DNA from 3 places in the Mesorhizobium sp. M1399 genome. Region 1 is predicted to be linked to each of the others. Evidence: riboswitches for the same ligand, from Rfam matches in the RefSeq annotation. Region 1 holds a riboswitch; each other region holds the start of a gene.
The links. A riboswitch is a leader RNA that binds a small molecule or an ion and turns the genes downstream of it on or off. The one in region 1 is predicted to bind cobalamin.

Region 1 (7,886 bases):
GACCGGCTGATGCCGGCATAGCAATGCACCACCAGCGGCCGCGAGCGATCCCATTGGCGGGCGAAATCGAGCAGGTTCAAGACATGCTCCTCGCCCGGCATGGTCATGCCCTCCTGCGCTACCGCAATGTCGTGCATGACCAGGTGCAGATGGTTTTCCCTGGTGATCGAGGCCGGCCGCATCACCTCCGTGCCGGCAGCGAGCAGCGAAAGCAGCCGCCCGGCCCCGGTCTTCGTCACCGTTTCCTCGACTTTGGACAGCGAGCAGACATGGATCATTGGATCGTTTCTCCCTTGGCATCATCGTCGCGCCGCGAGGCCCAGCCGGCAAGCGCTGATTCGAGCCGCCGCCATTCTTCGTCGGCTCCCGGCAGGCCGGCGCGCAACACATCCGGCCGGTCGGCGAAATGCCGAAGCAGGATGCCGCGCTGGCCGAGCACCGAAAACAGGCGGGCGGCGTTCGCCAGCCTGATATAGCGGAACAGCGCGGTGCCAGCGGCGACAGGCACGCCGAACCGGCCGAACAGCGCATCGAGCCGTGCGGCATCCTCGGCCAATCGGCGCCGCATCCCGGCCTGCCAGCCGGTATCGGCAAGCGCCCTTATGCCATATTCGAGCGCCGGCCCGGAAATCGCCCATGGCCCGAATTGCGCCTGCAGCCGCTCGACCGTCAGCGCGTCGGTCAATGCAAAGCCAAGCCGCAGGCCGGCCAGGCCGAAGAACTTGCCGAACGAGCGCAGCACGACGATGCCGCCCTGGTCGACGTCGCCAGCGAGACTTTCGCTGCGTGGGCCGACATCCATGAAGGCCTCGTCGACGACCAGCAGCCCGCCTCTGGCGCGCAATTTTGCGGCAAGTCGAAGCAATCTTTCGCGCTCGACGACGCGCCCGTCCGGGTTGTTGGGATTGACGACGACGGCAAGGTCGGCCGCCGCCAAGGCTTCGAAATCATCGACTTCAGCCGCCGCATGGCCGGCGATCGCCGCTGCCCGCCGATGCTCGGCATAAGTCGGCCCGAGCACCAGCGCCCTGCCCGGGCTGACCAGCGAAGCGACGCGCGGCAACAGGATCTGCGTGCCGGGCGCCGCTGCGACATTCGCCGCCGATGGAGCGCCATAGGCGCTTGCCGCGACTTCGGCCAATTCGCGGGCACGCGCTGCTTCCGGCAATCGCGACAGGGCGGTGGCGGGCAAATCGAAAAGCGGGTAGGAGTGCGGATTGATCCCGGTCGAGAGGTCGACGAAAGGCAGCGGCGCGTGAGGGAAAAGCGCCCTCGCCCGGCCAAGGCTTCCGCCGTGGTCCACTGCCGCCGTCACTCCATCAAGAGACTTCATGTCGATCCTGATCACTTTCCTGTCGCTGGCCATCGAACTTGTACTCGGCTACCCGGCCCAGCTCTTCGATGCCATTGGCCATCCCGTCACCTGGTTCGGCAGGCTGATATCCTTTCTCGACGGCAGGCTCAACCGCGCCACTGATTCCGACGCCCACCGTCGCCGCTGGGGCGTGCTCGCGCTGCTGGTCATCGTGCTGGTGCCGGCCGCCCTCGCCTTCTGGATCGAAGCCATGCTTTGGAGCATTCCCCTCGGCTTGTTGGTCATCGCAATCCTGGCGACGTCGCTGCTGTCGCAGAAGAGCCTGGCCGAGCATGTCGAAGCGGTGGCCGACGCCCTCGACAGCGGCGGACTGGACATGGGCCGCATTGCCGTCTCGCGGATCGTCGGCCGCGACCCGGAAAAGCTCGACAGGGCCGCTGTCTGCCGCGCCGCGATCGAAAGCCTGGCCGAGAACTTCTCCGACGGCGTCGTCGCGCCGGCGTTCTGGATCGGCGTTGGCGGGCTCGCCGGCGGCGTCGCCTACAAGGCCGCCAACACCGCCGATTCGATGATCGGCCACCGCACCCCGCGCCACGAGGCCTTCGGCTGGGCGGCGGCGCGCTTCGACGATTGGATCAACCTGCCGGCATCACGGCTGACGGCGCTGCTGATCGTGCTTGCCGCTTTCCTGGTCAAGGGCGCCGATGCCAAAGCCGCCTGGCATGCTGTGCGGCGCGATGCGAAAAAACACCGCTCGCCCAATGCCGGCTGGCCGGAAGCAGCGATGGCCGGTGCGCTCGGCCTGGCGCTCGCCGGCCCCCGTTCCTATGACGGCGTCATGGTCGAAGACGCGTTGATGGGCGAAGGCGGCCGCCGCGACGATATCGAGAGCACCGACATCCGACGGGCGCTGAAACTTTACCGGGTCGCCGACTTACTGCTGATCGCGCTGTTCGGGGTGATCGCAGTGGTTGTTATCTTGGCGTGACCTGCGCCCGAGATCGAGCGGAAACAAAAAACCCGCCAAGCGGCGGGTCGTTGGAGCCAGTTAGCACCATAGCGAGATTAGTACCATAGCTGCCGGCACAAAGCAAGAACAAAATTGCTGTGCCCAAAGAATAATCGCCCCAGCTTTGCGCTTCTCATTCCCTGCCTTTGACGTTCGAGGTTGGCGAAATCCGAAGCGCCATCCAATCTCCCCCCTCGCGGGGGAGATGTCCGGCAGGACAGAGGGGGGCGCGAAGGATCGCCAGCCTCTTGACCGTTCACCTGCTAATGACGGTCTGACGACGTAGTTGTCTCCGACTGACAGGCCGAGGGACAGTGCCCCCCTTTGCCCTGCCGGGCATCTCCCCCACAAGGGGGGAGATCGGCAGCTTCGCCGGCGCCGCCTGCTCCGAAACGCCCTTCCCCGATCGCCAAACCCCTCAGAACTCTATCCCCTGCTGCGCCTTCACGCCGGCGGAGAAGTGGTGCTTGGTCACGCCCATCTCGGTGACCAGATCGGCCGCCTCGACTAGCGCCGGCTTGGCGTTGCGGCCGGTGACGACGACATGCAGGCCTTCGCGACGCGCCTTCAGCGCCGCGACCACCTTTTCGAGATCGAGGTAGTCGTAGCGCAGCGCGATGTTGAGTTCGTCGAGCACCACCAGGCTGATCGACGGCTCGGCCATCAGCTCGAGTGCCTTGGCCCAGGCGGCCTCGGCGGCCGCGATGTCGCGTTTCAGGTCCTGCGTCTCCCAGGTAAAGCCCTCGCCCATGGCGTGCCAGACGACGCGGTCGCCGAAGCAGGCAAAAGCATCCTTCTCGCCGGTGTGCCATTTGCCTTTGATGAACTGGACGACGCCGACGCGCTTGCCGTAGCCGAGCATTCTGAGCGCCAGCCCGAAGGCGGCCGTGGTCTTGCCCTTGCCCGGACCGGTGTTGACGATCAACAGCCCTTTCTCGACCGTCTTGGCTGCAACCTCGGCGTCCTGCACCGCCTTGCGCTTGGCCATCTTGGCGCGGTGGCGCTCCTCGTCCTTGGGGTCGATAGTATCAGCCATGTCATTTCACCCTGAGCGGCAGCCCCGCCACCATCAAAAGCACGGTGTCAGCGACGGCGGCAACGTCCTGGTTCAACCGGCCGGCCGCGTCGCGAAACCGTCTTACCAGCGCATTCTCCGGCACGATGCCCTGGCCGACCTCGTTGGACACCACGAACCAGCGTCCACGCGGCCGCGACAGCACATCTGCCAGCCTTCGGCATTCGGCCTCGACATCATGTTCGGCCAGCATATGGTTGGTCAGCCACAGCGTCAGGCAATCGATCAGCACCGGCTGGCCGTCAGGCAGTGCCTCGATCGCGCCGGCAAGGTCGAGCGGCGCCTCGATGGTCGTCCAGCCGGCGCTGCGGCGCGAGCGGTGCAGCGCGATCCGTTCGCGCATCTCCTCGTCATAGGCTTGCGCCGTCGCGATATAGCTCCATGGCGCCGGACAGGCACTCACCAGCCTCTCGGCATGCACGCTCTTGCCGGAGCGCGCACCGCCGATGATCAGGGTCAGCGCCCCGGCAGCGCGGTCAGGCAAAGCTGTCGCGCAGGCTGGTCGCCGTGCCGGTGAAGCGGCCGCGCACCACGCCGACGACCGCGCCGAGCACCAGCCAGAACACCAGATTGGTCAGCGTCACCGCCACCACGAACTGATGATGCAGGCCTTCCGGGATTGTCGTCTCGAAGCTGTCGGGCTGCGGCGCGCCGACAATATGCGGCGCCACCATCAACGCCACGGCAAGGACCGCCAGCGGCAGCGATCTGCGGAAGGCGAGCAGGCCGAGACCGGCGGCGGTCGCCACCACCGTTGCCCACCACCAGATCTGGCGTTGGACAAGGTCGGCCGCCGGCATTGCCGGCAATTCCGGCGGCAGGCCGAGGCCCGGCGCCAGCGTGAACACGGCAAAGCCGGCAAGCCCCCAGAACAGGCCCTGGCGCCAATTGCCGATGCCGCCGGCGAACTCCGAAACCGCAACCAGGACCAACGCGAAGCCGATGCCGGTGACGATATTGGCAACGACGCTGAAGGCAAAACGTTCGAAACCGTCGGCCGGCGCCCAGCCTTCGTCCTCCGCCGGAGCCATTGCTTCAGCCGGTGCCGGCGCGGCGCTGCTTATAGCCATCGTGCCCCCGGCGTTTTCGACCGGTGCCGCAGGTGCCGCGGCATGGTCATGGCCGCCGCCGGCCTGTTCGTAGACTTCCGCCTTCAGGATCAGCGGCACCGTGGCATAGGCCTGCATGCAGGCGAGAACGACGCCGGCCACGAGCCCTGCGATCGCCGCGATGAACACGACGTTGCGAAACAGTGTCATGATGTCAGCCCCTTGTCAGTGGCAGGGAAAGCCCATCGAGTGGCGATAGTCGTGGGCGGCATTGTGGACCGCATCGATGTGCGAGAAGCCGACAAAGCCCATGACGAAAATGCCGAGGAATGCAGCAAGCGCCAGCTGCATGAAACGCGACTGCGAGGAGACGGAAGCGCCGAGCGAGACGGAAGCGGTATTCATGTCTTGTCCTTTCGCCCTCCACCCGAGGGCATAGAAGTCAGTTTCCTGTCGCCGGCAGGTCTCCTGGCTCGCGGATCAGCGCCCTTCCCCACCTTCCCGAAGAAAATCTTCAGTGGCATATGGAGAGGACTACCGCACACAGTTGCGGGGGCAGCCACGGCATTGGGCAAGAATTTCGCCCGCACCGCATTCCCTCTTGGTTCCAAACGGAACCGACGACATCAGCGACTATAGGCAGAATCGCCGCGCCCGGCAAACCAAATTCCGCCGGATCGTGTGGCGAATGCGCCGCCTCGCCAAGCTCGCCGGCCGGCGCCGCAATTGACAATTCTCACAGCCGGGTGTCGGCTGGCGGATGGGGAGGAAGCCGGCATGCAACCCAGCCCGAATGAGCGCGGTCCCTATAACGGCCTGACGCGGGCCGAGCCGACGCTGCCGTCATCGGCCTATTGGGACATCGCAGGCTATCAGCGCGATCTCGAGGCCATCTGGTATCGCAATTGGCTGCTGGTCTGCCGCGAGGCCGACCTTGCCCATCCGCTGGCTTTCAGGACGTTTCGCATAGGCACGCAGGAGGTCGTCGTGCTGCGCGACGAGACCGGCGAATTGCGCGCCTTTCACAACACCTGCCGGCATCGCGGCTCGCAGCTTTGCCAGCAGAGCGAAGGACGGCTGAAGGCGCGGCTCATCACCTGCCCCTACCACGCCTGGTCCTATTCGCTGCGCGGCGATCTGGTGCGCGTGCCGTCGAAATCGCTGCCGGACGGTTTCGACAAGGCCGATCATCCGCTCTACCGCGTCGCGCTTTCGGTGTGGCGCGGTTTCGTTTTCGTCAACCTCGCGCAAGACGCTGCCGGTTCGGCTGAAACATCCTTCGATCCGGCATCCGGCAACCTCGCCAACTGGCCGCTGGAAACGCTGCTGAGCGGCCATGTGCTGCGCAAGGTTATGAACTGCAACTGGAAGATATTTTGGGAGAACTTCAACGAGTGCCTGCACTGCCCTGGCGTCCACAAGGACCTGTCGCGGCTGGTGCCGATCTATGGCCGCGGCCTGATGGGCCGGCACGACGACCCCGAATGGGCGCGCCACGCCGACAATGACGCGCCGGAATTTGCCGGCGGCTTGCGGGCCGGGGCCGAAACCTGGTCGCGCGACGGGCGCGTCCACGGCTCGGTCTTTTCGAGCCTGACGCCGGCCGAGCGTGCTGCCGGGCAGACCTATGCCACCAACTTGCCGTCGATGTTCGTCGTCGGCCATGTCGACTATGTCAGGACCGTGCGGCTGGTGCCGCTTGGGCCGGAGCAGACCGAACTCACCGCCGAATGGCTTTTTTCGCCCGAAGCGCTCGTCGATCCGGCTGCGGATATCGACAACATCGTCGCCTTCGGTACCCAGGTGCTGGAGGAAGACGCTGATATCTGCGAGGTCAACCAGAAGGGCCTGCGCTCGATGCGCCATAAGGCCGGCGTGCTGATGCCCGAGGAATATGATTTGCACCGCTTCCACAACTGGGTGCGCGAGCGGCATGCGGCGCTTGAACATCAAAGCGATTTGGGCAGATAGCGCCAAGTGACGAAGCCGCAGACCGCCGCCAGCAGGCCGAGCGTCGCGAAAACCGCGCCCAGGCCGAAGAACGCCAGCACCACTGAATAGACCAGCGGCGGCGTCAGCTCGGAAAAGTCGAGATAGGTGCGGTAGACCGCCGCCATCTGCGCCCGCTCATACGAGCGCACCGAGCGCATGAACGCGGTCGAGCCCAGCGCATCGAGCGCGATGGTGAAGAAGGCACCGCAAAGCAGCAACGCGCCGGTGACGAGCGGCGCGGCCTCGCCGACGGCGCCGGCCGCCAGCAGCGTCGCCGACATGGCGAAATAGGCAAACGTCATGGTGCGCCGGCCGCCGAAACGCTTTCCCGCCCTGCCCCAGAAGATGGCCATGAACAAAAGCGCATTGCCGGCCGAAACCAAGAGGCCACCGGCGAGCTCGCCCTCGCCGGTGATCACCATGAACAGCGGCCCATAGACAAAGAACGTCGTCCAGAAGCAGGAACGGCCGAAGGCGATCAGCCAGGCCAGCCTCAGCCTTGGCTGCGCGACGAAGCGGCCGATATTGGCCAGCGGATTGACCGGCCGCGTCTTGCCCGGGCGGATCGACGGGTTGTCGCCAAGCCGGTAGGTCCAGAACAGCGCCAGCAGGGCCATGGCGAAGACGGCCACCGCGCTATGCGCGGCATAGATGCCGAAACGCGTGTAGAGGAAAATGCCGAGCGTCGGCCCGGCGGTCCAGGCAAGCATCGACCACGCCATGCGCAGCGACTCGGCCTGCATGAAATCGGTCTTGCGGATGTGGTCCATGATGTAGAGGTTGAGCGTGATCGCCAGCGCGCTGGCGCCGATGACGCGGCAGAGCATGCCGACCGTTTGGCCAGCAAGCGTATGAGTGACGAAGAACAGCGAGCCGACGGCCAGCAGGCAGGCACCGGCGGTATAGACCCAGCGCCGGGCAAAGCGCCGGATCAACATCGGCATGAACAGCGTCGCCGAGAGGCCGAGCATTGCCACGACCGTGTAGAGGATCGAGACGATCTGCTCGTTGTGCAGGATCTCATAGGCCTGGATCGGGATGACGCTGGAGACGGTGGCGCGCGCGAACGATTCGACCGCATAAAGCGAGGCGAAGGTGCGTGCATCCGCCGGCCGCAAGGCCGCAAGCCAGATAGGATGGCGCACATGGGTAGCCATTGCTTTCCCCGAAGCAGAATCGCCCAAAGCAGGGTTTGGAGCACAAATCTGCCGCGGCGATTCCTGGCCGGGTAACAGGAAACCGACGCCTTCACGGCAAAAAGCGAAGCCGGCCAAAGGCTTTCCGGCTCTGGCCTAAAGCGAGTTCTAATGCTGACCCGCGCCAACGCGACGCGAGGACTGCTTCTTTTGACGGTGGCAACCGTGATAGTCGTCTTGCCGGGGCTGAACCAAGACAGCGAGACCGATGAGCATCGCCACGCCGACCACCGCCGTTCAGGATCAACCG
Region 2 (7,886 bases), on a different contig from region 1:
GTCCGGGTTTACCCACAGCTGGGAATCCGACAGTCGCTCGCGGGCAAGCATGACGAGATCCGAAATCTCGCCGACTTCCGGGACGCGTGGTGAGTGAATGTCGTAGACTCCGGGACCGATTTCGTTCGGATATTTGGAGCTCGTGAAGGCGTCCAGCAGTTCCATCTTCGAGCGCGACGTCTCAATCGAAATGACATCCGCATCCATTTCAGCGATCGCGTCGATGATCTCGTTGAACTCCGAGTAGCACATGTGGGTATGGATTTGAGTCGCGTCCTTTACACCCGTTGAAGCGATCCGGAAGCATTCGACAGCCCAGTCGAAATAGTCTTTCCAGTCAGACTGGCGCAGTGGCAATCCTTCGCGAAACGCGGCCTCATCGATCTGGATCATCCTTGCGCCGGACCATTCGAGATCCGTCACCTCGTCGCGGATGGCGAGCGCGATCTGGCGGCATGCTTCGGAGCGGGGTACGTCGTCGCGAACAAAAGACCAGTTGAGAATGGTCACCGGGCCTGTGAGCATTCCCTTCACAGGGTTTTCCGTAAGCGACTGGGCGAATTGCCACCAGCGCAGCGTCATCGGCTTGGGCCTCGATACGTCGCCGAAGATGATGGGGGGGCGCACGTAACGCGACCCATAGCTCTGCACCCAGGCATGCTGGGTGAAGGCGAAGCCGGACAGCTGCTCGCCGAAATACTGTACCATGTCGTTTCGTTCGAACTCACCGTGCACCAGCACGTCCAGCCCGATCTCTTCCTGCCAGCGAATTGCAGCCTCGATCTCCTTCTTCAGGAAGGTCTCGTAGTCGACATAGCTCAGCTGGCCGTTCGCATGAGCGGCCCGCGCCCTGCGTACCTGCGGCGTCTGCGGGAAGGACCCGATGGTCGTCGTCGGGAACGGCGGCAGCCCGAGCGTGCCGGCCTGGACTCTGGAGCGCTCGGCAAAAGCGCTCTCTCGTCGCTTCATGCTGTCGTCAATGCTGGCGATCCGCCCCTCAACCAGCGGGTCATGGATCTTCGTGGATGTCACGCGAGTGGCGGCAGCCTCGGCAGACGCTTTCAACGCGCCTGCCACCGCATCCCTGCCTTGGGACAGGGCCCGGGCAAGCAACACCAACTCGTCGGTCTTCTGGGCCGCGAAGGCGAGCCACGACCTGATGTCCGCGTCGAGTTCCGTCTCCATGCGGAGGTCGATCGGCACATGCAGCATCGAGCAAGAAGGCGCGATCTCGACGCGGTCCAAGGGCCAGCCGGCGACGATCGGTTTGATGCGGTCGAGAATGGCGGGCAGGTTCGCACGCCAGACGTTGCGGCCATCGATCAAGCCAAGCGAGAGCACCAGATCCTTCGGTGCGAGCCGACCCACCGTTTCCAGCTGCTCGGGAGCGCGCACGAGATCAATATGCAGCCCGGCCAGGGGCAGAGAAACCGCGGTTTCGAGATTGTCTCCCAGCGGCCCGAAATAGGTAGCCAGCATGATCTTCAGCTCGGGCGCGGCTTTCGACAGCTGGCCATAGGCGAATTCGAACGCAGCTCGTTCGTTCGGGTTCAGATCGAGGACAAGCGCTGGCTCATCGATCTGCACCCAGTCGGCTCCAGACAGCTTCAGCCTCTGCAGGAGTTGCTCGTAGACGGGCAGCAGCCGCGGCAGGAGCGCGATGGGATCGAATCCTTCGGCAGGCGATTTCGCCAGCTTGAGGAAGGTGATCGGTCCAAGGATGACTGGGCGTGTGTGAACGCCGAGAGCTTTAGCCTCGATGAAGTAATCGACCGGTTTCGTCGACGAGAGGGCGAACGTCTGATCATCGTTGAGTTCCGGCACAATGTAGTGATAGTTGGTGTCAAACCACTTGGTCATTTCCATCGCGGTTACATCAGACCGATGAGCCGCCTGCTGGTGACCAGCGTGTCGACAATCCTCCGTCTGACCCTGGTTGCCCCGCGCCATTGCGAAGTAGATGTCAAGTGGAACCTCGCCGCTATTCCAGCCGTAACGGGATGGAACGGCGCCGACCATGGCTGCGGTGTCGAGCACATGGTCGTAGAGCGAGAAGTCGTTCGACGGGATTTTCGACACGCCGCGATCGTGCTGCTCCTCCCAGCTAGCGGCACGGAGCGCCTTCGCGGTCGTGAGAAGGTCGGCAGCGGACGATTTTCCGGACCAGTAGCTTTCAAGCGCGAATTTCAGTTCTCGCCGACGACCGAAGCGGGGCACGCCGAGCGTTGCTACAGGAATTTGCTGAGAGACAGTCATGCCAGACCCCGATGGTTGGGGCGTCGGTCACAAGGAAGGCGCTAGCAGGCCGGCACGAACGCCAGGCTGCAGCGGCCACCGAGACACCCCGCCCGTGGACGTAATTCGCCGTGGCAGGTCTCCTGGCTCGCGGGGTCATAGCCTCTACCCGTCTTCCCAAGGCTATTCGCCTCAGTGACATGAGTGGGGTTGGCTCGCCGCTAACAGTTGCGGGGGCAGCGCCGGCATCGCACCGGCTTCCCTCTTAGCTCCGCTGCGGCAGCGCCGTACGGAGAACCACGACGCGGGAGACAATTACAGCAGTTCGCTTCTTTGTCAACGCCGCATAAAGAAATGTTTATGTCGTTATGTTAAATTTCCGTTGGCATGTTCCAAAGGTCGCCTCGAAAGCGAAAACTGTGGAAGCCTTGAGCGGCCGGTAAATCAAAGCAATGACGCACGGCGCCCTTGTCCAGGAGGATAGGGGTTCGTCGGCTGCCGGCAGCAAACATACCGGCAAGCGCGGTGGTGCTGCTTAGCGCATCATGCGAACCACCTCGGCGTCGAACTTCGGCTCCGAGGTTCCGACCGCTTCGTTGGTGATCTGCTCGCGACCATATTCGGCTCAATGGCGAGGCTGTTGCCCATGTGGAAGCTGTTGGCCGTGATGCCCTCGGTGATACGACACAACGATTTCGAGGGGAGCACCCGAGGCCAGGCGCAGCGGCGTGTTGCGAAGTGATCGAGGCCAATGTCTCGAACTGCTTGTTCGCGGCCCACCGGCTCAAGGTAACCCGCCTTAAACCACCGGGCCAGCTCAAGTCCTGTCCAAATGAGGCCTGAGCGGCAAATCGTCGTGCACGCGCACGGTTTGTGATGCGTCTTGGGCGGGCAATCGCCACGGTGCAGCGCGCAGAAGCGGTCCCCAATTGGGAAGCCGAGGGCGTGAGGGCAAGCCAGCGCCACAGGCGGAAGGGGACTTGGACCTGTTTGCCCTGCTGGACCACAAGTTCGCGACACAGGGCCTCAAGGTGAAGACCAAGAGTGATTATGCGCGGGACCTCGCCAAATTCATCAAAAGCAGCGGGCAGTCAAAGTTCGGCGCCGATTGACATGGAGATAGCCATCGCGGCGGACCGCCCAGGCGGACCGCAAGCCGGAATACAACCGGGTGCAGGCGGCCAAGCTCGTCCACAAGATGGCGTCGGGCACACACCGGCGATGGGAGAGCGGACCGTGGAGTGCAGGAACTTCACGCCTATCCACGCTCCCGTGGACGTGTCCTGCGGCACATCGGCAGCGATATTGAGGAGGCAGTTGAGCTTCTGGTCGAGCACTCTTACCTGCCACTACCTACGCTTAACGTCATCTCGTACTGAAAACGCACCACGCAAGGTCGAGGTGTAACATGCGCCCTTCGTGGATGGTTCTAAGCTTCCTCGGGCGCGGTCAATCTGTGATAACGGTCGCTTGGAACCTCCATCACCGCGACGCGATCAAGGTTGGCGTATCGCGCTCGGTAGTAACCTTCTTCCTCCACTTCGGCGAAACTACACTGGGGAACGTCAAAGGTCGCAGCTTCCAATCCGAAGAAAGTCGTAGCGGTTTCTTCATCCAAGAAGTTCCACTCATCTTCTCCGTCGTCATATGTGACGCGAACATAGGAGGCCATGCGCACGGCTTCCTGATCACCCATCTCTGCGATGATGGCATCGCATTCTTTCTTCAGCTTTCCTGAAACCTCACCCTTATCCCAGTCATCCAAAGCCCGATAGATTTCTGGATGATAATACTCTGGCATCTCCTCTACATCGTCACCGATAAGCTCAATGGTGCGGACATATTGCGGATTTATCAAGAGTATTTTGTTGTCAAGGCTCCAACAATACAGCCATGGCCTGCTTGTGTTATTTCTACGAAGATTATGAAGTTCCTTCAACTGACGTAAAATCGATTCACGCGCCTTTTCATCGATAGGATATTGGCGGCTGCCAACAGTCGTCTTGATTCTGAGCGTGCCGTATCGCGTTTCGGCATCGGCAATTGCAAACGGGCTCGTGCGCCACTCCTCGACATCAATCTTCCAGCCCAGCTGGCTGGCATGAGGAGCAGACAGCTCAGCCCAACGTGCTCGCTCCATGCCCGAAAGAAGCAGCTGATCGCCAATACAAAGAACGCACCGCGAATGACCCATTCGTTGGAGAGAACTTCTCGGACCGGCCCGATGAGGAGCGCGCCGCAAATCGCTCCCAGGCCGAAGAAGCCGAGCATCACGCCGTAGGTGACTGCGGTCCCTTTGATCTGTTCGCGAGCGACCAACGGCAGGAGAGCCAAAATGACAACGGCGGTGAGGCCGAAAATGAAACTCCGGCACATCACCTTGAGAAGGTTCGGCGACAAGAGCACGTAACGGAAGCCCGCCGCCATCGCACTGCCGAAAGCCTCCCGCGGCAGCGCTTGTCGTGCCCGTTCGGCTTTCCATCGCAACAGCGCAGCGATCAGAGCGAAGTAGCAAAGGACGTTGAAGAGGAACGCGAAGGCCGCACCGGCTGTGGCCACGATTATGCCGCCAATCGCCGGCCCGATGCTGCGCATGAGATTGTAGCTCATGCCGTTGAGCGCAACCCCGCTTGGCAGGTGTTCGCGAGGCAGGATATCTCCCATGGAGGCTTGCCAAGAGGGATCGTGCAATGCCCAACCACAGCCGATTAGGAAGGTGAGACCCAGAAGGGTCCAGGGTGTCATTCCCCGCATAGGTCAGGAACGCCAGGAAGGCGGATACGCAGACCATCAGCAGTTGCGCAGTCAACATGATCCGGCGACGGTCAAACTTGTCCGCGAGCGCTCCCGCCGCGAGCGAGAAGATCATGTAGGGGAGGGTGGTCGATGACTGGACGAGCGCCACCATTCCATGGGAGGTGGCGATGCTCGTCATCAGCCAAGCTGCCGCCGCACCTTCCACTAGGGTGCCAAGGTTCGAAATGAGTGCAGCCGACCATAGCGAACGGAAGGTCTTGTGCTCAAAAGGAACGAGTGAAGATGTTCTCTTCGCCATTGTGGGAAGCCTCGGGATTGACCGCGGGGCTGGATTTGTTTCGCCTCACTCAACCATGGCCTCGCCGTACAAGCCAAGCTGCCACAGTGCGCGCCTGCTAACCCAGAAAACTTGGCGGCCTTACAGGCATGCGCAGGACGCGCGAAGCCCTCAAATCCCCCAGATGGGTCAGCCATCGAAGACCGGCATCACTTGCCCGTTGAGCGGCTATACGATAATGCTCCGCGCTAAGCAGGAAGCGCCAAAAATTCGAGCGGCGACTTCATTCTCCTATTCAGGAAGGAACTATGAGGCGGCAGACGCGACCATTCACCGTGGAAGTCAAACAAAAGCGCAATTATGAAAAATCCGCACGTTCCATCTGGGGCAATTTCGACATCGCCGCGGCGATGGCCGAGACAACAAAGGAAGTCGAGCCGTTAAATCGTCAGCTTGTTGACTCTACTGTAGTGGCCCTTGATGCTGAACCTTTGCACAAACCGCGAGTGGAGCATTTCATGGCCAATCCCCTGGAAACCGAGTCAGCAGTAATTCATAGCGCACCGGCGGACAAAGCGGAAACGCCAAAACCGAAGACGAGAGCGCGGCGGTCGAGGAAGCCAGAAGCTGAGGCGAGCGCGCCTGCCCGCAAGGAGGGCGCCAAGCCGATATCCGCGACCACTGAAGCACCGCCGTCAGCGCGAACAGGCCGAAAGAGCTACTCCGCGAAGGATCGTGCCCAGAAGCTGGCGCAGATCGAGACCTCGATTGGCGGCGGCGCTACTCTCAAGAGCGCGGTGAAGCAAGCCGGCATCTCGGAACAGACATATTATCTTTGGAAGAAGGCGGCGGCGCCGGCGGCGGATAGTGAAGGGCTGAAGGATCTCGTCGCGCTCGAGGAAGAAAACAAGCGGCTAAAGAGCCTGCTTGCCGATCGTCTCCGCAAGGAGAATGCGGAACTGAAGAAAAGGCTCGGGCTGGATTAAGAAGGGTGGGCAGCTGGTTCTTGGCTCCCCACCTACAGCAAAACCGCCTGCTCCGCCTCGCGACGCAAATTCTGCCTTGGCCTTGGGCCGATCTGCTGGATGACCAGCCCGGCCGCCAGCGAGCCGAGATCGCCGCACTGCTTCAGGCTGCGGCCTTGCGTGTAGCCGTAGAGGAAGCCGGCGGCATAGAGGTCGCCGGCGCCTGTGGTGTCGACCAGCTCGCGGATCCTGGTCGCCTTGATGGTCACGGTCTCGTCGCCGCGCACGATCACCGAGCCCTTTTCCGAGCGGGTGACGGCGGCGATCTTGCAATCCTTGCGGATCTGGGCCAGTGCCTCGTCAAAGGAAGCGGTCTGGTAGAGCGACTTGATCTCGTGACTGTTGGCAAAGACGATATCGACGGTGCCGGAGCGCATCAGATCGAGGAATTCGTCGCGGTAGCGATCGACGCAGAACGAGTCCGACAATGTCATCGACACTTCGCGCCCGGCGGCGTGGGCGAGCTTAGCCGTCTGCCTGATCGCCTCCTTGGCGCGCGGCGGGTCCCACAGATAGCCCTCGAAATAGGTGACGGCGGCGCCCGACGCCTTGTCGGCCTCGACGTCCTCCGGGCCGAGCTCGACGCAGGCGCCGAGATAGGTGTTCATCGAGCGCTCGCCGTCCGGCGTGACGAAGATCATCGAGCGCGCTGTCGGCGGTTCGCCGTTAAGCGGCCTGGTGTCGAAGGCGACACCCTGGGCATGGATGTCATGCGCGTAGATTTCGCCGAGCGCGTCGTTGGAGACCTTGCCGAAGAAGGCGGCGCGACCGCCGAAGGAGGCCACGCCCGCCGCCGTGTTGCCGGCGCTGCCGCCCGAGGCTTCAATGGCCGGGCCCATGCGGCTGTAGAGCAGTTCGGCGCGCCTCGTGTCGATCAAATTCATTGCGCCCTTGATGATGCCGTTGGTCTCCAGGAACGCCTCGTCGCACTGGGCGATGATGTCGACGATGGCATTTCCGATACAAAGCACGTCATAGTCCGGCATCAATGTCTCCGCGAAAATCCCGACGGCTTCTTAACACGGCGGCCGGCCGGCCGGGTCTGGCGAGTTGGAATGGGCTTTCCGGATGCCAATCCATTCGGCGCCAGCCCTCACGGGGCGGCAAGTCCTGCCTCGCGACGCAATTCGTCGGCCCTGTCTGTCTTCTCCCAGGTGAAATCAGGCTCTTCACGGCCGAAATGGCCATAGGTCGCGGTCTTGCGGTATATAGGGCGTAGGAGATCAAGCATCTTGATAATGCCTTTCGGTCTGAGATCGAACAACTCAAGAATGAGGCGCTCGATCCTTCTTTCCTCAACCCTCGCTGTCCCGAACGTGTTGACCATGGCAGAAACCGGACTGGCCACGCCGATTGCGTAAGCAAGTTGCACCTCGCAGACGTCCGCAAGTCCGCTAGCGACGATATTCTTTGCGACATACCGGGCCGCATAGGCAGCTGAGCGGTCAACCTTGGACGGGTCCTTGCCCGAAAAGGCGCCGCCGCCGTGACGACCCATCCCACCATAGGAATCGACGATGATCTTGCGTCCAGTGAGACCGCAGTCGCCGCGCGGCCCGCCGACTACGAACCTCCCCGTCGGGTTGACCAGA
Region 3 (7,886 bases), on a different contig from region 1:
CAATTGCTTCAAACGGATGCTTCAAACAGATACTTGACCAAGTCAACTAAATGGCTGATCTTACCGGCAGGAGGATGCCATGACCATTCATCATCACCCAGGCAAGGAGCGGATCGACGCGGTGCGAGCCTTCAACCGCTTCTATACCCGCCAGATCGGGCTGCTCGACGAAGGGCTGCTGAAAAGCACCTTCTCGCTGACCGAGGCGCGGGTGCTCTATGAACTGGCGCATCGCGATGGCCTGACCGCCACGGACCTTGGGCGCGATCTCGGCCTCGATCCCGGTTATCTCAGCCGGCTGCTGAAGAAATTCGAGGAACGTCATCTGGTCGAGCGCGCCACGATCGAGGCGGATGCAAGGCGTTCGTCGATCGCCCTGACCAAGGCCGGGCGGCAGGCTTTCGCGCCGCTGAACCAGGGCTCGCACGACCAGGTCGCGGCATTGCTCGACCGGCTTTCGGTTCCCGAACAGGACAGGCTGGTCAAGGCCATGCAGACGGTGCAGCGTCTGCTGGGCGCGACCGCCGAACCCAACATTCCCTACACGCTGCGGCCTCTGCAGGTCGGCGACATCGGCTGGATCATCCATCGCCAGGGCCTGCTCTACGCGCAGGAATATGGCTGGGACGAAACCTATGAGGCGCTGGTCGCTGAAATCCTCGGCACATTCGTCAAATCCTTCGATCCGAAATGGGAACGCAGCTGGATCGCCGAGCGGGAAGGCGAGGTCGTCGGCTCCGTCTTCGTCGTGCGCCAGTCGGACGCGGTGGCGAAATTGCGCCTGCTCTACGTCGAGCCCTCGGCGCGAGGTCTCGGCATCGGCAAGCGGCTGGTCGAGGAATGTATCGGCTTTTGCCGCGCCACGGGTTACAGGACACTGACGCTGTGGACCAACGACGTGCTCGCCGCCGCCCGCCACATCTATGAGTCTGTGGGCTTTAAATTGACCAACGAGGAGTGCCACCATTCCTTCGGCAGGGATCTGGTCGGCCAGAACTGGAACCTGGAACTGTAGCAGCGCTTCCGGCGCTTCGGCGTCGGCCTGCCGTGCCTCACCCTTTGATCGGTATCCAGATTTCCAGCCCGCCATTGCCGCTGCGCGGATCAAATTCGGGGCCGTAACGCTCGAATTCCGGCGCATCGGCGATCTCGTGCCCAGAGGCTGGCAGCCATTTGTTCCAGATCGTGTTGACCGTGCGGCGGATGGTCGAGATATGGTCACGATGGGCGAACACGCCGTATTTCTGCGCCGGCACGCGCACACGCCAAAACTCCCTCGGCAGGTCCGAAAAATCGGACACTTCGACGCCAGCGATGTAGTCGAAATTGCCGGCGTCGTCGCCGTTGACGCAGACGCCATAGGCGACGTCGCCGATCTCGCCTGGAATGTTGCCAATATAGGGGCCGAACCGCTGCCACTGCATCGGGATGCCGGCGCTGGTTTCGCAGCTGTAACGCTCGCCGAGACCGGCGATGAGAAACGGCCGGCTGGTCTCAAAACGCGGTGGTTCGAGAGTGGCGAGAAAGGACTGGTCCATCAGGATCGGCTCCACAAGATCGAGGTTGTCGAGCGAGCCTTGTGCGCGTACCAGTTCCGGCGTGGTGCCGAACTGGTCGCGGAAGGCGCGGGTGAAGGCCTCATGCGAGGCATAGCCGGCGTCGAGCGCGACCGAGAGGATGTCGGGTGCGCCGGCGCCAAGCTTGCGCGCCGCTTCGGTCAGTCGGCGAGAACGGACGTAGCTCATCACCGAACGGCCGGTAGCCGCGCCGAAAGCCCGCGTCACATGAAAGCGCGACACCCCGCTGCTCTTGGCGACATCGTCCAGCGAGACTGCTTCGGGCAGATGGCTTTCGACGAACCACAGCGCCTTCTCGGTCGGATTCATTTGGCACCTCGCATTGGCCCAGTCTCCGCATTGGCCCAGTCTTTACATGGCCCAGTCTTTACATTGGCCATGTCTTATATTGGCAAGATTATGGTGCCGCTTCCTGGCGGAGGCAGTTTGATCGAAATTGCGCACTGCGCAAATCGAGAGCGACGGTCGTCGGCAATTCGCAGGCGTCGCGCGAAAAGGCTTGACAGGAAGCGGGCAAACGTCCTTTTAAATGTAACGTTATTACATCACGAGATCTATATGGCTCCTTCTGACAAGACTTATTGCGCTGTGATTGGCGGAAAACTAGGGTGGCTGACTGATGGTCCCCGAGTCGAAAGGCAAGGGGTGAAAAGGGAACACGGTGAGATCTTCGGATCGAGGCCGTGGCTGCCCCCGCAACTGTAAGCGGTTAGCAAAATCCGAAGTGCCACTGGCCGGCAAGGCTGGGAAGGCAGGATGGCGCAAAGACCCGCGAGCCAGGAGACCTGCCATCAGCATGAGTTGACCGGACGGGGTGTGCCGGGAGGAGACGTGGACATCGGTCTTGTCGGCCGGTCCGTCCAGCTTCCTTCCGTCGCCATTGAGAAAGTGACGGTAAGTTGGACGCCTCCCAGCCTCTTCTTGAAGCGTGTGAACTGAGCGCGACGACGAATGGCCGGTGCCTGGTCAGCGCGGTGAGCCTTTCGATAGCGCCGGGCGACCGCCTCGCCATCATCGGCCCCAACGGCGCCGGCAAGACGACGCTGCTGCGCATGCTATGCGGTACGCTGCGGCCAAGCGCGGGAGATGTGAGATTTTCCGGACGCCGGCTGGAGAGGTTTTCGGACGCCGAGCGGGCACTGCACATGGCGGTCGTTGGCCAGACCGACCAGCCTGATCCGCGGCTTGCCGTGATCGACTACGTCGAGCTTGGGCGCGTCCCGCATGCCGGCTTGCGACGGAGGAGCGAGCAACGCGACATCGTCATTGAAGCACTTCGCAGAACCGGCCTGCTGCCGCTGCTCGGCCGCACGATCGGCTCGCTATCCGGTGGCGAGCGGCAACGCGCCCAGTTGGCGCGCGCCATCGCCCAGGAGCCCAAAATCCTGTTCCTCGATGAACCGACCAATCATCTCGATCCGCGCGCCCGCAGCGACCTTCTCGAACTCGTATCGCAGTTTGGCATGACCGTCGTGGCGGTGCTTCATGATCTGTCGCTTGTCACGCCATTTGCCACCAGGGTCGCGGTGATGAACGAGGCCCGCCTGCAGGCACTTGCCAGTCCGCGCGAGGCGCTGACCAAGAAGTTGATCCGCGAGATTTTCGGCGTTGACGTGCTTTGGCTGCGCCATCCCACCGAAGACCGCGAACTCACGGTCTTCGACGTTCCGAACCGCGCCTCTTCACATCCCGATTTGACCAAGGAGCAACATCCGTGAAACGCCTCGTACTGTCTTTTGCCTCCCTCCTACTTGCCCAGACCGCCTTCGCTTTCCCGGTAACCGTTGATAGCTGCGGCACGCCGCTGACGTTCGACGCCGCGCCGAAGCGCGCCGTCATCCAAGATCTGAACATGGCGGAGATGGCCTTCGCGCTGGGGCTGCAACCATCGATCGTCGGCCTGACCGGCATCACCGGATGGTATAAGGTCGGTCCGGAATTCAAGGCCGAGCAGGGCGCGATCCCGGAACTCGCGCCGAAATACCCGACCCTCGAAAACCTCGTCGCCGTCGAGCCCGATTTCTTCTTCGCCGGCTGGTATTACGGCATGAAGCCTGGCGGCGAGGTGACGCCCGATACGCTGGCCCCGCACGGTATCAAGACGCTGGTGCCGACGGAAAGTTGCGTCCATCTCGACCAGAACCGCCCCGCAGCCTCGATGGACCTGCTCTATGGTGATGTCGAAAAGCTGGGCAAGATTTTTGGCAAGGAGGCGGAGGCGGGAAAGCTTGTTTCGAACTGGAAGGCGCAGCTCGCCGATATCACGGCAAAGATCGGCGACCGCACGGGAACGCGTGTGTTTCTTTACGACTCCGGCGAAGACAAACCCTTCACATCAGGCAAGTTCGCGATCCCCAGCGCCATGATCGCCGCAGCCGGCGGCGACAACATCATGGCCGACATGCCGACGAGCTGGGGCAATACGGATTGGGAGACGGTGGCGGCCCGCAATCCGCAATTTCTTATCCTGCTCGACTACCAGGACGGCGGCTACAGAAAACTGCTCGATTTCCTGAAAGCTCATCCGGCGATGAAGGAGACTGAGGCGGTCAAAAATGAGCACTTCATTGCGCTGCGCTATGCCGAACTGACGCCTGGGCCTGCCAACATCGAGGCGATCGGCAAGATCGCCAGGGCGATGCACCCGGAAGCTTTCTGAGCTTGCGCCAGAGAGCGTTCGAATTGGCGATGACAGCAGGAGCAGCAGCGATTGCCGCTCTTGCTCTGCTGTCGATTGCCTATGGATCGACGGTCATCGCGTTGAGCGACGTGATTGCTGCGCTCGGACATGCCGCCGGGCTGGACGGAGACATCGTGTCCGGTCCGGCCGGCAAGATCCCGATTGCCAAGATCGTCCTCGATCTTAGGCTACCGCGCACGATTATGGCCATCTGTGTCGGCGCCGGGCTGGGCGTCATCGGCGCGCTGCTGCAGACGTAACGCGCAACGACCTCGCAGATCCGTTCTTGTTCGGCCTGTCGTCCGGAGCCGCGGCCGGCGCGGTTTCCGTCATCACCATTTTTGGCGACCATTTCGGTATCTGGACGTTGCCGGTCGCGGCCTTCACGGGCGGCGTATTGGCCGCCGGCATCGTGCTTTTGCTGGTTTCGCGGGTGAGGGGGCAAGGCCCCGAACGGCTGATCCTCGCCGGGCTTGCCGTCTCGTTCATGTTCACCGCCTTGACTAACTATCTCGTCTTTGCCGGAGACCAGCGCGCCGCTCACTCGGTGTTGTTCTGGACGATGGGCGGGCTCGGGCTGGCCCGTTGGGACAATATCGAGCTGGCTGCTCTGGGCGCAGGCACCATCCTTGTTTATGGACTTTGGAACCACCGCCGGCTCGACGCTTTCCTGGCCGGCGAGAATGCCGCTGAAAGCCTCGGCGTCCCGGTTGCGCGGATGCGCAGGATGACATTTCTCGTCGCCGCTTTCTCGACGGCGATCCTTGTCTCGGTCGCAGGCGTCATAGGTTTCGTTGGCTTGATGATCCCACATCTGTCCAGGACCCTGGCCGGCCCGCTTCATCTGCGCCTGATTGCAAGCTGCGCCCTCTTCGGAGCGGTGCTGTTGCTGGCAAGCGACCTTCTCGCGCGCACGCTGCTGCCGCCGCAGGAACTGCCGATCGGCATCATCACCAGTTCGGTCGGCGCTTTCTTCGTGGTCACGATGCTCATTCGCAATCGCTCATGATGTGACTGCCATGTACATTTGCCGCCTTCTGGCACAATCCGGGTTCCTTGAATTATGAGCACGCTTATTATATATGTCGCTCATGGTTTCCGACGGCATCGACAGATTGGGCTTTTTGATCCACGACGTGCAGCGCCTGATGCGCAAGCGCTTCGAGGCGCGCGCCAGTGGTTTCGGCCTTTCTTCGGCGCAATGGCGGCTTCTGGTCCGTGTCGCCAAGGAGGCGGGTGTCGCGCAGGCGCGGCTTGCCGAGCTTCTCGAAATCGAGCCGATCAGCGTCTCGCGCCTTGTCGATCGCATGGAGGAGGGCGGCTGGATCGAGCGCCGTCCCGACGCAACCGACAGACGAGTGCGCATGATTTTCCCGACCGCCAAGGCGAACGCAGCCTACGCCCACGTCAAGAGCCTTGCCGGCGAGGTGTATGAGGAATCGCTCGTTGGCGTTTCGCCGGAAGATCGCCGCGTCCTGGTCAAGGCGCTGGAGACAATGGTGCAGAATCTTGCGGATGGTGAGACGCCGCCCTCGGAAAAAGTGAAGAATACGGAAGGCGCAGCAGCATGAACGCGGTAGCCAAAGTAGATAAGAATGCGGCCAAGCTGGAGATGGAAGCTCCCGCGAAGCCGGCGGCAGCTCCGGTCACGGTCGCTCCGCAGGTAGCTCCGGCGCCAGTGGCGCCGAAGAAGAAGCGTCGTGCCGGCCGCTTCCTTTTGATGTTTGTGCTGCCCGCTGCGTTGATCGCCGGCGGCAGCTATGTCTGGGTGACCGGCGGCCGCTATCAGGAGACCGAGAACGCCAATCTGCAGCAGGCCAAGGTGTCGATAGCCGCCGATACGGCGGGCCGCATCGTTCAGGTCGATATTTTCGACAACCAGTCTGTCAAGCAGGGCGACGTGTTGTTCGCCATCGATCCCGAGCCCTACCGGATCGCATTGGCCCAGGCCGATGCGGCGGTGGCCGGCGCGCGGCTCAATGTCGAGCAGCTGCGTGCGGCCTATAGCCAGGCGCTGGCGCAAGAGAAGTCCGACGAAAGCCAGGTCCAGTACGCGCAGTCGCAGTATGACCGCGCCGCCGACCTTGCCCGCAAGGGCATCAACGCCAAGTCGTCGCTGGACGAGGCCAAGAACGACCTCGACAAGGCCAAGCAGCAGCTGGCCGTGGCCCAGCAAGGGATCGTCAGCGCCAAGGCGGCACTTGGCGGCAATCCCGACATCGAGACCGACAAGCATCCGACAGTGATGGCGGCGCTCGCCGCACGCAACAAGGCGGCCTACGATCTGGTCCAGACAACAGTCAAAGCGCCTGCCGACGGCATCATCAGCCAGGCCGCTTCGTTCAAGGTCGGCCAGTATGTCGGCTCGGGCACGCCGCTGTTTTCGCTGGTCGAGACCGGCGATACCTGGGTCGACGCCAATTTCAAGGAAACGCAGCTCACCAACATGAATCCGGGCCAAAAGGCCGAAATCGTGGTCGACACCTATCCGGGCAAGACGTTCGAAGCCACCGTCAAGGCGATTGGCGCCGGCACCGGGGCCGAGTTCTCGCTGCTGCCCGCGCAGAACGCCACCGGCAACTGGGTCAAGGTCACGCAGCGCATTCCGGTCCGCCTGGAGTTGACCGACGCCGACGCCAAGATGGCGCTGCGCACCGGCATGAGCGCGACCGTCACGGTGGACACCGGCGTTTCCCGCGGGCTGCCGGGCATTTTCCGCCGCGCCACGGCAGGCGAGGCCAAGTAAAGAGGCCTGACAGCGGCCGCATGGCAAACAGCGAGATGGATGCAGGTGACAGGATTGGTCCGAGGGAGGCGCAGGAAGAGTTGAATGCGTAGACGGGCTGCGCTGCGGCCTGGCTAAACCAGACAACGTTGCGCAGGATCTTCGGTCCTCAGGTTTCCGGGCGGCAGGCGCCCGCTTTGTCGAGACGCTCAGTCGATGTAACCCCCACATCGATGCTCGCGTCCCACCGCGATGAGGGTCTCTCTGCAGCGAGGGCCTCGCCGTCCGGAAACCTAATGTACACGTTTTTGTTACCTGCTGGAAGTTTTACGTCATGAGCACCCCAGAACCCTTTCGCGAAGTACCGCACCGCGGCCTGATCACAGTTGCGCTCATGCTGGCGACGATCATGCAGGCGCTCGACACGACGATCGCCAACGTCGCGCTGCCGACCATGACCGGCGATCTCGGCGCCTCCCCCGACAACATCAACTGGGTGCTGACCTCCTACATCGTTGCCGCCGCGATCATGACGCCGGTGACCGGCTGGCTTGCCGACCGCTTCGGTCGCAAGGAGCTGTTCCTGACTGCGGTGGTCGGCTTCACCGTCTTCTCCATGCTGTGCGGCATAGCCTGGAGCCTGGAGACCATCGTTCTCTTCCGGCTGATGCAAGGCGTCTTCGGCGCGGCCATCGTGCCGCTGTCGCAGACCTTCCTGCTCGACATCAACCCTAGGGAACGCCACGGCCAGGCCATGGCCATCTGGGGCGCCGGCATCATGCTGGGACCGATCCTTGGCCCGACGCTGGGTGGCTGGCTGACCGAGAATTTCAACTGGCGCTGGGTGTTCTTCATCAACCTGCCGGTCGGCATCATCGCCTTCCTCGGCATGGCCGCATATCTC

Region 2: another riboswitch for cobalamin. It lies ahead of metE (5-methyltetrahydropteroyltriglutamate--homocysteine S-methyltransferase); the one in region 1 lies ahead of NKH05_RS15985 (CbtB domain-containing protein).
Region 3: another riboswitch for cobalamin. It lies ahead of NKH05_RS23500 (ABC transporter ATP-binding protein); the one in region 1 lies ahead of NKH05_RS15985 (CbtB domain-containing protein).

The regions. Positions count from the first base shown of each region.
Region 1 covers NZ_JAMYKZ010000008.1:172,883-180,768, reverse strand. Annotated here, with positions in the region: gene NKH05_RS16015 (tyrosine phosphatase family protein) at 1-278, opposite strand, end outside; gene cobD (threonine-phosphate decarboxylase CobD) at 275-1,333, opposite strand; gene cbiB (adenosylcobinamide-phosphate synthase CbiB) at 1,332-2,303, shown strand; gene cobO (cob(I)yrinic acid a,c-diamide adenosyltransferase) at 2,743-3,360, opposite strand; gene cobU (bifunctional adenosylcobinamide kinase/adenosylcobinamide-phosphate guanylyltransferase) at 3,362-3,883, opposite strand; gene NKH05_RS15990 (CbtA family protein) at 3,876-4,658, opposite strand; gene NKH05_RS15985 (CbtB domain-containing protein) at 4,674-4,853, opposite strand; cobalamin riboswitch at 4,890-5,085, opposite strand; gene NKH05_RS15980 (aromatic ring-hydroxylating oxygenase subunit alpha) at 5,226-6,419, shown strand; gene NKH05_RS15975 (MFS transporter) at 6,398-7,597, opposite strand; gene NKH05_RS15970 (heparan-alpha-glucosaminide N-acetyltransferase) at 7,845-7,886, shown strand, end outside.
Region 2 covers NZ_JAMYKZ010000022.1:48,202-56,087, forward strand. Annotated here, with positions in the region: gene metE (5-methyltetrahydropteroyltriglutamate--homocysteine S-methyltransferase) at 1-2,256, opposite strand, end outside; cobalamin riboswitch at 2,352-2,552, opposite strand; gene NKH05_RS28455 (hypothetical protein) at 3,216-3,347, shown strand; gene NKH05_RS28460 (hypothetical protein) at 3,665-4,093, opposite strand; partial or broken gene NKH05_RS28465 (MFS transporter) at 4,264-5,290, opposite strand; gene NKH05_RS28470 (transposase) at 5,578-6,255, shown strand; gene NKH05_RS28475 (adenosine kinase) at 6,288-7,280, opposite strand; gene metK (methionine adenosyltransferase) at 7,388-7,886, opposite strand, start outside.
Region 3 covers NZ_JAMYKZ010000013.1:144,579-152,464, reverse strand. Annotated here, with positions in the region: gene NKH05_RS23510 (bifunctional helix-turn-helix transcriptional regulator/GNAT family N-acetyltransferase) at 80-1,015, shown strand; gene NKH05_RS23505 (GyrI-like domain-containing protein) at 1,053-1,886, opposite strand; cobalamin riboswitch at 2,181-2,384, shown strand; gene NKH05_RS23500 (ABC transporter ATP-binding protein) at 2,477-3,295, shown strand; gene NKH05_RS23495 (ABC transporter substrate-binding protein) at 3,292-4,236, shown strand; partial or broken gene NKH05_RS23490 (FecCD family ABC transporter permease) at 4,266-5,266, shown strand; gene NKH05_RS23485 (MarR family winged helix-turn-helix transcriptional regulator) at 5,349-5,828, shown strand; gene NKH05_RS23480 (HlyD family secretion protein) at 5,825-7,003, shown strand; gene NKH05_RS23475 (DHA2 family efflux MFS transporter permease subunit) at 7,317-7,886, shown strand, end outside.